Regions from separate parts of the Pseudomonas sp. GW821-FHT02B10 genome, predicted to be linked through region 1. Evidence: predicted binding sites of a transcription regulator. Region 1 holds the regulator's gene; the other holds the start of a gene.

The links. Region 1 encodes FliA, which starts transcription of late flagellar genes. Its sites were predicted from a motif close to CTAAAGTTTNNNNNNNNNNNGCCGNTAA; they were not measured.
Region 2: motA (flagellar motor stator protein MotA) is a predicted target of FliA. The motif match lies at 3,250-3,277, and genes of this name have one in related genera.

Annotation. Positions count from the first base shown of each region.
Region 1 is NZ_JBWKVU010000011.1:143,533-149,442, reverse strand. It holds gene AC07VU_RS22410 (chemotaxis protein CheA) at 1-983, opposite strand, end outside; gene AC07VU_RS22405 (protein phosphatase CheZ) at 996-1,784, opposite strand; gene AC07VU_RS22400 (chemotaxis response regulator CheY) at 1,814-2,185, opposite strand; gene fliA (RNA polymerase sigma factor FliA) at 2,346-3,086, opposite strand; gene fleN (flagellar synthesis regulator FleN) at 3,083-3,913, opposite strand; gene flhF (flagellar biosynthesis GTPase FlhF) at 4,032-5,348, opposite strand; gene flhA (flagellar biosynthesis protein FlhA) at 5,360-5,910, opposite strand, start outside.
Region 2 is NZ_JBWKVU010000003.1:201,936-207,845, forward strand. It holds gene orn (oligoribonuclease) at 1-60, opposite strand, end outside; gene rsgA (small ribosomal subunit biogenesis GTPase RsgA) at 168-1,199, shown strand; gene motB (flagellar motor protein MotB) at 1,286-2,326, opposite strand; gene motA (flagellar motor stator protein MotA) at 2,330-3,181, opposite strand; gene AC07VU_RS08390 (HDOD domain-containing protein) at 3,348-4,886, shown strand; gene rhdA (thiosulfate sulfurtransferase) at 4,930-5,745, shown strand; gene asd (archaetidylserine decarboxylase) at 5,763-5,910, shown strand, end outside.

The DNA of each region.
Region 1 (5,910 bases):
GCCGTGGCGGCCGTTGCGCTACCCACGGTCGCCGCGGCTGCGGGCACTTCAGAGAACTTGCCCTTGCCATGCAGCTCGTCGAGCAGGGATTCGAATTCCTGGTCGGTGATCAGGTCGCTACCGGCGGCGGCCGCGCTTGGCGTAGCCGGCGGTACCGCCGCTGCCACCGCGGAGTCCAGCGCATCGACCGCAAAGTTGCCTTTGCCATGCAGCTGATCCAGCAGGGCTTCGAATTCGTCATCGGTGATTTCGTCGCTGGCCGCGGCTTTTTCCGCAGCCGGCGCCGTGGCCGAAGGGGCCACCGCATCCGGTGCGAACTGGCCCTTGCCGTGCAATTGATCGAGCAACGACTCGAACTCGGCATCGGTGATTTCGTCGCTGGCCGCTTCACTGCCGGCGGCGGGTGCCGCGGGAGCAACAGCAGCCGGGGCTTCGGCCTCGGCCTTGGCGGCATTGAGCGAATCGAGCAGCTGCTCGAACTCGCTGTCGGTGATATCGCCGGACTCGCTTTCGGTCGACTCGGCGACCGGCTCGGCAACGGCTTCAACAACTGTCTCAACGTCGGCCACCGGCGCGGCGACCTCCTCGGCCCCCGCAGGCTCGGCCAGACGGGCCAGGGCAGCCAGCAGCTCCGGAGTGGCGGCGGTGATCTCGGTACGCTCGCGCACCTGGCCGAACATGCCGTTCACTGCGTCCAGCGCTTCGAGCACTACGTCCATCAGTTCCGCGTCGACGCGACGCTCACCCTTGCGCAGGATGTCGAACACGTTCTCGGCGATGTGGCAGCACTCCACCAGCTCGTTGAGCTGGAGGAAGCCGGCGCCCCCTTTTACAGTGTGAAAACCGCGAAAAATTGCGTTGAGCAGATCCGCATCGTCCGGCCGGCTTTCCAGCTCGACCAGTTGTTCGGACAGTTGCTCTAGAATCTCGCCGGCCTCAACCAGAAAATCCTGAAGGATTTCTTCATCGGCGCCGAAGCTCATGTATGGGTGCTCCTAGAATCCAAGGCTGGAAAGCAAATCGTCGACATCGTCCTGACCGGATACAACGTCTTCACGTTTATCGGCATGAATCTGCGGACCTTCACCCTTGGCCAGATGTTTTTGCGGATCTTTTTCAGCGAGGATCGATTCACGGTCATGTTCGATGCCGGCAAAACGATCGACCTGGCTGGCCATCAGGACCAGTTTGAGCAGGTTGCTCTCGACTTCGGTGACCAACTGGGTCACGCGCTTGATCACCTGACCGGTCAAGTCCTGGTAATCCTGCGCCAGCAGAATGTCGTTGAGGTTGCTCGATACCGCACGCGTGTCTTGCTCGCTGCGGGTCAGGAAACCGTCCACCCGGCGGGCCAGGTCGCGGAATTCCTCGGCGCCCAGTTCGCGGCGCATGAAACGCCCCCAATCGGCGCTCAGGGCCTGGGCTTCGCTACTCAGGCCATTGACCAGCGGGGTGGCGCTCTCGACCAGATCCATGGTGCGGTTGGCCGCGGCCTCGGTCAGCCTGACCACATAGGACAGGCGCTCGGTGGCATCCGTGATCTGTGAAACTTCCTCGGCTTGCGGCATATGCGGGTCAATCTGGAAATTGACGATGGCGCTATGCAGCTCGCGGGTGAGCTTGCCGACCTCCTGGTACAGGCCGCGGTCACGGGTCTGGTTGAGCTCATGGATCAGTTGCACGGCTTCGCCGAACTTGCCTTTTTCAAGGCTGTCGACCAGTTCGAGTGCGTGTTTTTTCAGGGTCGATTCGAAATCGCCCAATGAAGATTCGTTGTGCTCCATAGCTCCCCCGTGGCGGAATGATTCCACTCTCAACCGATGCGTTCGAAGATCTTCTCGATCTTCTCTTTCAACGCCTGGGCCGTGAAGGGCTTGACCACATAACCGTTTACGCCGGCCTGGGCAGCTTCGATGATCTGTTCGCGCTTGGCTTCAGCGGTCACCATGAGTACCGGCAGGTGCTTGAGTTTTTCATCGGCGCGCACATGGCGCAGCAGATCGATACCGGTCATGCCGGGCATGTTCCAGTCCGTTACCAGAAAGTCGATGCTCCCACTGTTGAGGACCGGAATGGCAGTGGTGCCATCGTCAGCCTCGACCGTGTTGGTGAACCCCAGGTCACGCAACAGGTTTTTTATGATCCGCCGCATCGTTGAGAAGTCATCAACGATGAGGATTTTCATGTTCTTGTCCAATTCGACCTCCAAGCAGTCTTAAACGCGTCCAGCACCTGAACGCGCCATTCAATCAATCAGGCAGAGCACTCAACGACTGCATGGAATACACACCGCAAGTCCGGCCACGTCGTGCCAGTCTCGTCCGCAGTGTCCCCCACACTGCCTGTCAGCGCGCTCGCCACTCTCCCAAACGCCCCCGCAAACGGGCCGCGCACTGGCTGTGTAACTGGCTGACCCGCGATTCGCTGACCCCCAGGACCTCACCGATTTCCTTGAGGTTCAGCTCTTCGTCGTAGTACAGCGCCAAGACCAGTCGCTCACGCTCCGGCAAATTGGCAATCGCGTCCGCCAGCGCGGCCTGGAAACGTTCGTCCTCCAGGTCGCGCGACGGCTCGAGATGAGCACTCGCGCCATCCTCATGCAGCCCTTCATGCTCGCCGTCCTGCAACAGGTCGTCGAAGCTGAACAGGCGACTGCCCAAGGTGTCGTTCAAAATCCCGTAATAATCGTCGAGACTCAATTGAAGTTCGGCCGCAACTTCATGATCTTTAGCGTCACGACCGGTTTTAGCTTCAATTGCGCGAATGGCATCGCTCACCATCCGGGTATTGCGATGTACCGAACGCGGCGCCCAGTCACCTTTACGGACCTCATCGAGCATCGCACCGCGGATACGGATACCCGCGTAGGTCTCGAAACTCGCGCCCTTGCTCGCGTCGTACTTGGTCGACACTTCGAGCAGACCGATCATCCCGGCCTGGATCAGGTCTTCGACCTGGACACTGGCCGGCAGGCGCGCCAGCAAGTGATAGGCAATACGCTTGACCAGCGGTGCATAGCGCTCGATCAATTCGTACTGGCTGTCACGTGCCGACTTTTTGTAAAGGTTGTAGCCGCTGGCGCTCATAGCACCGGTCCCGCTGTCTGATGCACGAGCCGCTCGACGAAAAATTCCAGATGTCCACGTGGGTTGGCCGGCAACGGCCAGGTATCGACCTTCTGCGCGATGGCCTTGAATGCCAGCGCGCATTTCGAACGCGGAAACGCCTCATAGACCGCACGCTGCTTTTGCACGGCCTTGCGCACGCATTCGTCGTAAGGCACGGCGCCGACATATTGTAGGGCCACGTCCAGGAAGCGATCCGTGACCTTGGTCAACTTGGCGAACAGGTTGCGCCCTTCCTGCGGGCTCTGCGCCATGTTGGCGAGCACGCGGAAGCGGTTCATGCCGTAGTCGCGGTTGAGCAGCTTGATCAGCGCGTAGGCGTCGGTGATCGAGGTCGGCTCGTCGCAGACCACCAGCAATACTTCCTGGGCCGCGCGGACGAAGCTGACCACCGAGTCGCCGATGCCGGCGGCGGTGTCGATCACCAGCACATCGAGGTTGTCGCCGATGTCGCTGAAGGCCTGGATCAGGCCGGCATGCTGCGCCGGGCTCAGATGAACCATGCTCTGGGTGCCGGACGCCGCCGGCACGATACGGATTCCACCCGGCCCCTGCAGCAGCACATCGCGCAGCTCGCAGCGGCCTTCGATCACGTCGGCGAGGGTCCGTTTGGGGGTCAGCCCCAATAGCACGTCGACGTTGGCCAGGCCCAGGTCGGCGTCCAGCAGCATGACGCGCCGGCCGAGCTCCGCTAGGGCCAGGGACAAGTTCACTGACACGTTAGTCTTGCCGACGCCACCTTTGCCGCCGGTCACCGCGATCACCTGTACGGGATGCATGCTGCCCATGTTCGTTCTTTACCTTGTCTTACTTAGACGGGGCCACATAACTGGCTGCGCGTTCACCAACGGAACAATGCCTGGCAGACCATCGATGTAGGTACATTGCAATCTTTTCATGATTCCCTCAGCCAACCCGCTTGGTCGGGTTGTGGTAGAGGTCAGCGAACATGTCAGCCATGGCTTCTTCGCTGGGTTCTTCCTGCATCTGCACGCTCACCGCACGACTGACCAGCTGGTGACGACGCGGCAAGTGCAGATCGTCCGGAATCCGCGGGCCATCGGTCAGATAGGCAACAGGGAGTTCATGACTGATCGCCAGGCTCAACACCTCACCAAGGCTGGCGGTTTCATCCAGTTTAGTCAGGATGCAGCCGGCCAGCCCGCAACGCTTGTAGCTGTGGTATGCGGCGGTTAGAACCTGTTTCTGGCTGGTGGTTGCCAAGACCAGATAATTTTTTGCCCGGATGCCACGTCCGGCCAGGCTTTCCAGCTGCATGCGCAGGGCCGGGTCGCTGGCTTGCAGGCCGGCGGTGTCGATCAGCACCACACGCTTGCGCAGCAGCGGATCGAGGGCTTGCGCCAGGGACTGGCCCGGGTCGACATGGGTCACCGAGACGTTGAGGATCCGGCCCAGGGTCTTGAGCTGTTCCTGGGCGCCGATGCGGTAGCTGTCCATGCTCACCAGCGCGATGTTCTGCGCGCCGTACTTGAGTACATAACGCGCGGCCAGCTTGGCCAGGGTGGTGGTCTTGCCCATGCCGGCGGGGCCGACCATGGCGATCACACCGCCCTCCTCCAGTGGCTCGACTTCCGGGGTCACGATCATCCGCGCCAGGTGGGCCAGGAGCATGCGCCAGGCCTGGCGGGGTTCGTCGATTTCAGTGATCAGCGCCAGCAGGTCACGGGCCAGCGGACCGGACAAGCCGATACGCTGCAGGCGCCGCCACAGGTTGGCCTGTTCGGGCCGGCTGCCTTGCAGCTGGCTCCAGGCCAGGGAGCCGAGCTGGACTTCCAGCAACTCGCGCAGGCCGTTGAGTTCAAAACGCATCGAGTCCAGTGCCCGCTGATCGACAGCCGGTGCGGCGACTACCGGGGCCGGGCGCTGGGGCTCGTTGAATGTAGGTTCGATCAGCGGCTCGGCGGCGGTCAGCGGCAGGCCGGCGAACAGCTGGCGATTGGTGCTGGCATCGCCGTCGCCACGCAGGCTCAGTTCGGCCTGGGCGGTGACGATGCGCGACTGAGTCTTGCGCAGTTCGTCCTCGAGTTCCATGTTCGGCACCCGCGGCGCCAGCGCCGATAGCTTGTAATCCAGGGCAGCCGTCAGCTCGACACCGCCGGCAATGCGGCGATTGCCAATGATGGCAGCGTCGGCGCCCAGCTCATCACGAACCAGCTTCATGGCCTGACGCATATCGGCGGCGAAAAAACGCTTAACTTGCATAACCCACTACCTCAGCCGTTGGGCCCTACTGTCGCAACGATGGTCACTTGCTTGTTGTCAGGGATTTCCTGGTACGCCAACACGTGCAAGCCCGGGACCGCCAGGCGTCCGAACCGCGAGAGCATCGCGCGGACCGGACCGGCTACCAGCAGAATCACCGGTTGACCTTGCATTTCCTGGCGCTGCGCGGCTTCGATCAACGAACGCTGCAGCTTCTCAGCCATGCTTGGCTCCAACAGGACACCCTCTTCCGAGCCTTGTCCTGCCTTCTGCAGACTATTGAGCAAAATCTGTTCCAACCTGGGCTCCAAGGTGATCACAGGCAGCTCGGACTCAGTGCCTACAATGCTTTGCACGATGGCGCGCGACAATCCGACACGCACCGCGGCCACCAAAGCGGCAGTATCTTGACTCTTGGCGGCATTGTTCGCGATGGCCTCGGCAATGCTGCGGATATCGCGCACCGGCACCTGTTCGGCCAGCAGCGCCTGCAGCACCTTGAGCAGCTGGGACAACGAAAGCACGCCCGGCACCAGCTCTTCCGCCAGCTTCGGCGAACCCT
Region 2 (5,910 bases), on a different contig from region 1:
ATCAGGGTTCAGACCGGTCATTTCCAGATCGATCCAGATCAGATTCTGCGGGTTTTGCATGTGTGGGCTCCTCGGCGTAGTTGCGCAGTTTAGCCTAGAGGGACCTGCCGGCGTGCTAAACTCGCGGCCGTTTTACCTAACCGCCGCATTATCGACACGGAACACCAATGGCCAAACGCCAGCTCAATCGTCGCCAAAACTGGCGCATCGAAAAGATTCAAGGCGAACGCGCCGCCCGCGCCGCCAAACGTGAATCCTCTGCCGTGGAAGCACTGGAAGGCGGCGATCTCGGCCCCGAACAGACCGGCCTGGTGATCGCCCACTTCGGTGTGCAGGTCGAGGTCGAGGCGCGCGAGGGCGAACTGGCCGGCCAGGTGTTCCGCTGCCACTTGCGGGCCAACCTGCCGGCGCTGGTGACCGGCGATCAGGTGGTCTGGCGTCCGGGCAACCAGGGCATCGGTGTGATCGTCGCGCAACTGCCGCGCCACACCGAGCTGTGCCGTCCCGACAGCCGCGGCCAGCTCAAGCCGGTGGCCGCCAACGTCGACATGATCGTGATCGTCTTCGCCCCACTGCCCGAGCCCCATGCCAACCTGATCGACCGCTACCTGGTCGCCGCCGAACATGCCGGTATCCGTCCGCTGCTGCTGCTCAACAAGTTCGACCTGATCGACGAGCAGAATGCCCCCGCCCTGAACGCCTTGCTGGCGGTCTATCGGCAACTGGGCTACCCAGTGCTGGAAGTCTCGGCGCACCACGGCGACGGCATGGAACAGCTGCAAGCGCAGCTGGACGGACGGATCAGCGTGTTCGTCGGCCAGTCGGGCGTGGGCAAGTCGTCGCTGGTGAACAGCCTGCTGCCGGAAGTCGAAACCCGCGTCGGACCTTTGTCGGAGCTGTCCGGCCAGGGCACCCACACCACCACCACCGCGCGCCTGTTCCACTTCCCGGGCGGTGGCGAACTGATCGACTCCCCGGGGATTCGCGAATTCGGCCTGGGCCACGTCAGTCGCGCCGATGTCGAAGCAGGTTTCATCGAGTTCAACGACCTGCTGGGCACCTGCCGTTTCCGCGACTGCAAGCATGACCGCGAACCGGGCTGCGCCCTGCTCAAGGCCCTGGAAGACGGGCGGATCCAGCAGCAACGGATGAACAGCTATCGCTCGATCATCGCCAGCCTGCCGGACAGCAGCTATTAATAGGTAGCACCACGCTGAAACAAAAAAGGCCGCGATGATCGCGGCCTTTTTCATAGGCCCTCTTTTATAGGGCCTGTTGCCAGCGGTTACTGCGCGGCTGGAGGCGTAGCGGCGGGTGCAGCCGCGCCTTCGGCCTTCGGTGCTGCGTCTTCGAAGATATTCAATCGCTCGCGCAACTCATGGGCCGGCAAAGGCTCCTGCTCCGGCGGCAAGACGTTCGGGTCGACCGGCACTTCGCCCGGGGCGCCCTGGCCCTGGGTCGGTGCCGGGGCCTCGGGAGCGACTTCGCCTTCGATCGCGCGCTGGGCCTTTTTGGTCAGCACCACGATGTCGATACGCCGGTTGATCGGGTTGAACGGGTCCTTGCGATCGAACAGCGACGACGAGGCATACCCCACCACACGAGCCACCTGGCCGTCCGGATAGCTGCCCGCCACCAGCGCCCGACGCGCGGCGTTGGCACGGTTGGCCGAAAGCTCCCAGTTGCCGAAATCGCCAGTGCCCGCGTAAGGCTTGGCATCGGTGTGACCGCTGATGCTGATCTTGTTCGGCACCGCCTTGATGGTGTCGGCCATGGCCAGCAGGATGTCCTCGAAGTACGGCTTCAGGCGCGCACTGCCGGAGTCGAACATCGGCCGGTTTTCCGAATCGATGATCTGGATACGCAGGCCGTCCGGAGTGATCTCGAACAGGATCTGGTCCTTGAACTTCTGCAATTGCGGGTTTTCTTCGACCTTGTTCTGCAGCTCTTGAAGCAACAGTTCCAGACGCTCTCTTTCCACCTGCTCGGCCATGCTCTCGACCTGATCGGTGTCGACCGTGACCTTGTCCGGTTGCGGCTGCGACTTGATCTCGGGGTTGAGGGTGTTTTCCGGCGCCAGCTCGGGAGAACCGCCCAGGTCGATGATGTAGGGCGTACCGCTTTCCGAGAAGCCGATCGGGTCCTTGAAGTAACCGGCAATGGCGATCTTCTGTTCCGGGGTGGCAGTGGACAGCAGCCACAGCACCAGGAAGAACGCCATCATCGCAGTGGCGAAGTCGGCGAAGGCGATCTTCCATGCCCCGCCATGATGCCCGCCGGCAAAGCGCTTGACGCGCTTGATGATAATCGGCTGATTGTTTTCCATGGCTTAGCGACCGCGAACCGCTTGTTCCAGCTCGGCGAAGCTCGGACGGTGCGCCGGGTACAGGACCTTGCGCCCGAACTCCACGGCCAGCGAGGGCGGCATGCCGGAAGCCGAGGCCACCAGGGAGGCCTTGATGGCTTCATAGACGTTCAGCTCTTCCTTGGCGTCGTGCGCCAGGGAATGGGCCAGCGGGCCGAAGAAACCATAGGCCGCGAGAATACCGAAGAAGGTACCGACCAGCGCCGCACCTACGTGCAGGCCGATGGACTTCTGGTCGCCATCGCCCAGGGACGCCATGGTCACCACGATACCCAGTACCGCCGCGACGATACCGAAACCCGGCATGCCGTCGGCGATGCCGTTGACCGCATGGGATGGATGCTCGAGGTCTTCCTTGAGGCTGAACAGCTCCATGTCGAACAGGCCTTCCAGCTCGTGGGGAGCCATGTTGCCGGAGGACATGATGCGCAGGTAGTCACAGATGAACGCGGTCATGCGCTCGTCTTTGAGCACGGATGGATACTTGGCGAAAATCGGGCTGGCGGCGGCGTCTTCGATATCGCCCTCGATCGCCATCATGCCTTCGCGGCGGCTCTTGTTGAGGATCTCGTAGATCAGGCCCAGCACTTCCAGGTAGAAGGTCTGGGAAAAACGCGAACCGAACATCCCCAAGGACTTCTTGAGCACGTGCATGGTCATGTAGCCGGGGTTCGCCTGCAGGAACGCCCCCAGCGCGGCGCCGCCGATAATCAAGACCTCGAAAGGCTGGATCAGGGCGGCAATCTTGCCGTGAGAAAGCACGTATCCGCCGAGCACGCTCGCGAACACGACGATGATGCCGATAATTTTAGCCATAGGTAGGAAGGTACTTACTGAGTCGGGTTCAAGGTCATATTCGGAAGTTCTTAAAACTCTTCTTCTACTTATCGGCAAAACTGCGCCAGACTATAGGCCGTTAAGGCGAAAAGCCAGTTTGGCCCGCTCTGGGCGTGTTTACAGCAGACGATGATTGCGCCCAGCCATGTCTAATGAAACGACAGTCCCAACTACCGCCCCCCACTCCCTCGAATCCTGGATAAAGCTGCTTGACGCGGTCCGCCTGCCGGTGCCGCAGGCCAGCCATGACCGGGTCTGCAAAGCCATCAGGGACAATCGCAGCTCATTGCGCGACATTGCCGACCTGATGCAGGACAGCCCCGCGCTGGCCTTGAGCGTGATTCGCGAAGCCAATCGCCACACCCACGGCAGCATGAGCGAGCCGGCCGAGAACCTCGAGGTCGCCCTCAACCGCCTGGGCCTGGCGCGTACCGAAGAGTTGCTCGCCCGCCTGCCCGCCCAGCCCGAGCAGGAGATCCCGGTCGGGCTGCGCCAGTTGCAACTGATCAGCCAGCACGCGACCCAACAGGCCAACGGCTTTTTCGCCGGGCGCCTGGCCAGGCTCTGGCAGGACATTCACTGGGGCAGCCTGCTGTTTCTCTCGCCGCTGTGGCCCTTGGCGCTGGCCTATCCAAAACTGCTCGAAGAGTGGGAACTGCGTGTCGTCCATAAAGCCGAACCGGCCCAGGAGGTCGAGCTGGAACTGTTCGGCGTCGGCCTGCTTCAGTTGGGCCAGGCCCTGGTGGAGGTCTGGCACTTGCCGATCTGGGTACAGCAAGGCTACCGCCTGCTGATCGACGAGCAGGACCAATTGGTCAAGGCCCTGCACATCGCCCGGGACAATGCCCACCCGTTGCACCAGCGACAATGCCTGGATGCCGATCCGGCCCTGCAGCGCTGGCTGAACCAGCCGGCCAACAGCGTGCTGCTGGCCAACGCCCTGGCCCTGTCGGCGCAAGAGTCCTGGACCGGCCCGCACTGCATGCGCTGGCAATACCTGGCCAGCCTGTACCTGCAAATGCCGATGGACGAACTGCAACAACAGTTGCACCAGCAAGCCGCGCAGAGTGCCCGGCATCACCGCATGCCCGATCTGTGGCATCCGGCCGAGGCGCTGCTCTGGCCCTGGGAGGCCCGGCGCGTGCATCGCGGCGAGCTCCCAGTTCCCGCACCGACCGCAGAAGATCTGGCCAAGTGGCGCAAGCAATGCAGCGAATTGCTGGTGGAACCCAGCCGCTTCAGCAATGCCATGCACCTGACCACCTTTGCCCGCGACGCCCTGGTGGCGTGCGGCATGCGCCGGGTGATGCTGCTGATGGTCGACCGCACGCGGACCCAGTTGCGCGTGCATCAGATCGCCGGGCTGCCTGCGCCCGCCATGAACCTGGCATTGACGATCAACCAGAGCAGCGTATTGCAAAGGCTGCTGGACGCTCCGGCGCAAGTGCGCCTGACGCCGACCAACAACGCCCAGTTCTCCGCCCGTCTGCCCGCCAGCCTGCGCACGCTGTTTCGTGGCGAGCACCTGCTGATGCGCTCGGTGCCCAGCAATGGCCGGGTAATCATGCTGATCATCGCCGACCAGGGCGGCCAACCCTTCTCGGAAATCTCCGTACAGGCGTTTGGCAAGACCGCGCAGTGCATCGAAAAGGCCCTGCACAGCTTTACCAACCGCAGCCGCTGACGCTTGCGCTACAATCCCTCCCTTTGTGCCCTGGAGACCTCACATGCCTGACTTCACTGGCTTGCCGCTGGTGATCGAGCCGAGCGATCTGCTCCCTCGCCTGGACGCCCGCGAACTGATTCTGGTGGACCTGACCAGCGCCGCCCGCTATGCCGCGGGCCATATCCCCGGCGCGCACTTCGTCGATCCCAAGCGTACCCAGCTCGGTCAGGCACCGGCGCCAGGGCTGATGCCGCCACAGGCGGCCCTTGAAGCCCTGTTCGGCGAACTGGGGCATAACCCGGACGCGGTCTACGTGGTCTATGACGATGAAGGCGGCGGCTGGGCCGGGCGCTTCATCTGGCTGCTGGATGTCATCGGCCACTCCCGTTACCACTATCTGGACGGCGGGCTGCTGGCCTGGCTGGCAGACGGCCTGCCGGTCTCGAATGAAGTCCCGGCGGCCGTCGGCGGCCCTGTCGCCCTGACCCTGCACGACGAACCGACCGCCACCCGCGAATACTTGCAAAGCCGTCTTGGCGCGGCCGACCTGGCGATCTGGGATGCCCGCGGCCCCCTGGAGTACTCGGGGGAGAAAGTCCTCGCCGCCAAGGGTGGGCACATCCCCGGTGCGATCAACTTCGAGTGGACGGCGGGCATGGACCCGACGCGCAACCTGCGAATCCGCAGCGACATGCCGCAGATCCTCGAACAGCTCGGCATCAGCAAAGACAAAGAAGTGATCACCCACTGCCAGACTCACCATCGCTCTGGCTTCACCTATCTGGTGGCCAAGGCGCTCGGTTATCCGCGAGTCAAAGGCTATGCCGGTTCCTGGGGCGAATGGGGCAATCACCCTGACACGCCCGTAGAGATTTAAGGTTTTAAGGACAGTTAATGAAAAAGCGTTTGTTTATCCTCAGCCAGTACCTGCTGCCTCACCACCTGCTGTCGCGCCTGGCCGGCTGCATTGCCGAGTGCCGCGTGCGCTGGTTCAAGAATGCCTTCACCGCCTGGTTCGCCAAGCGTTATCAGGTGGACATGT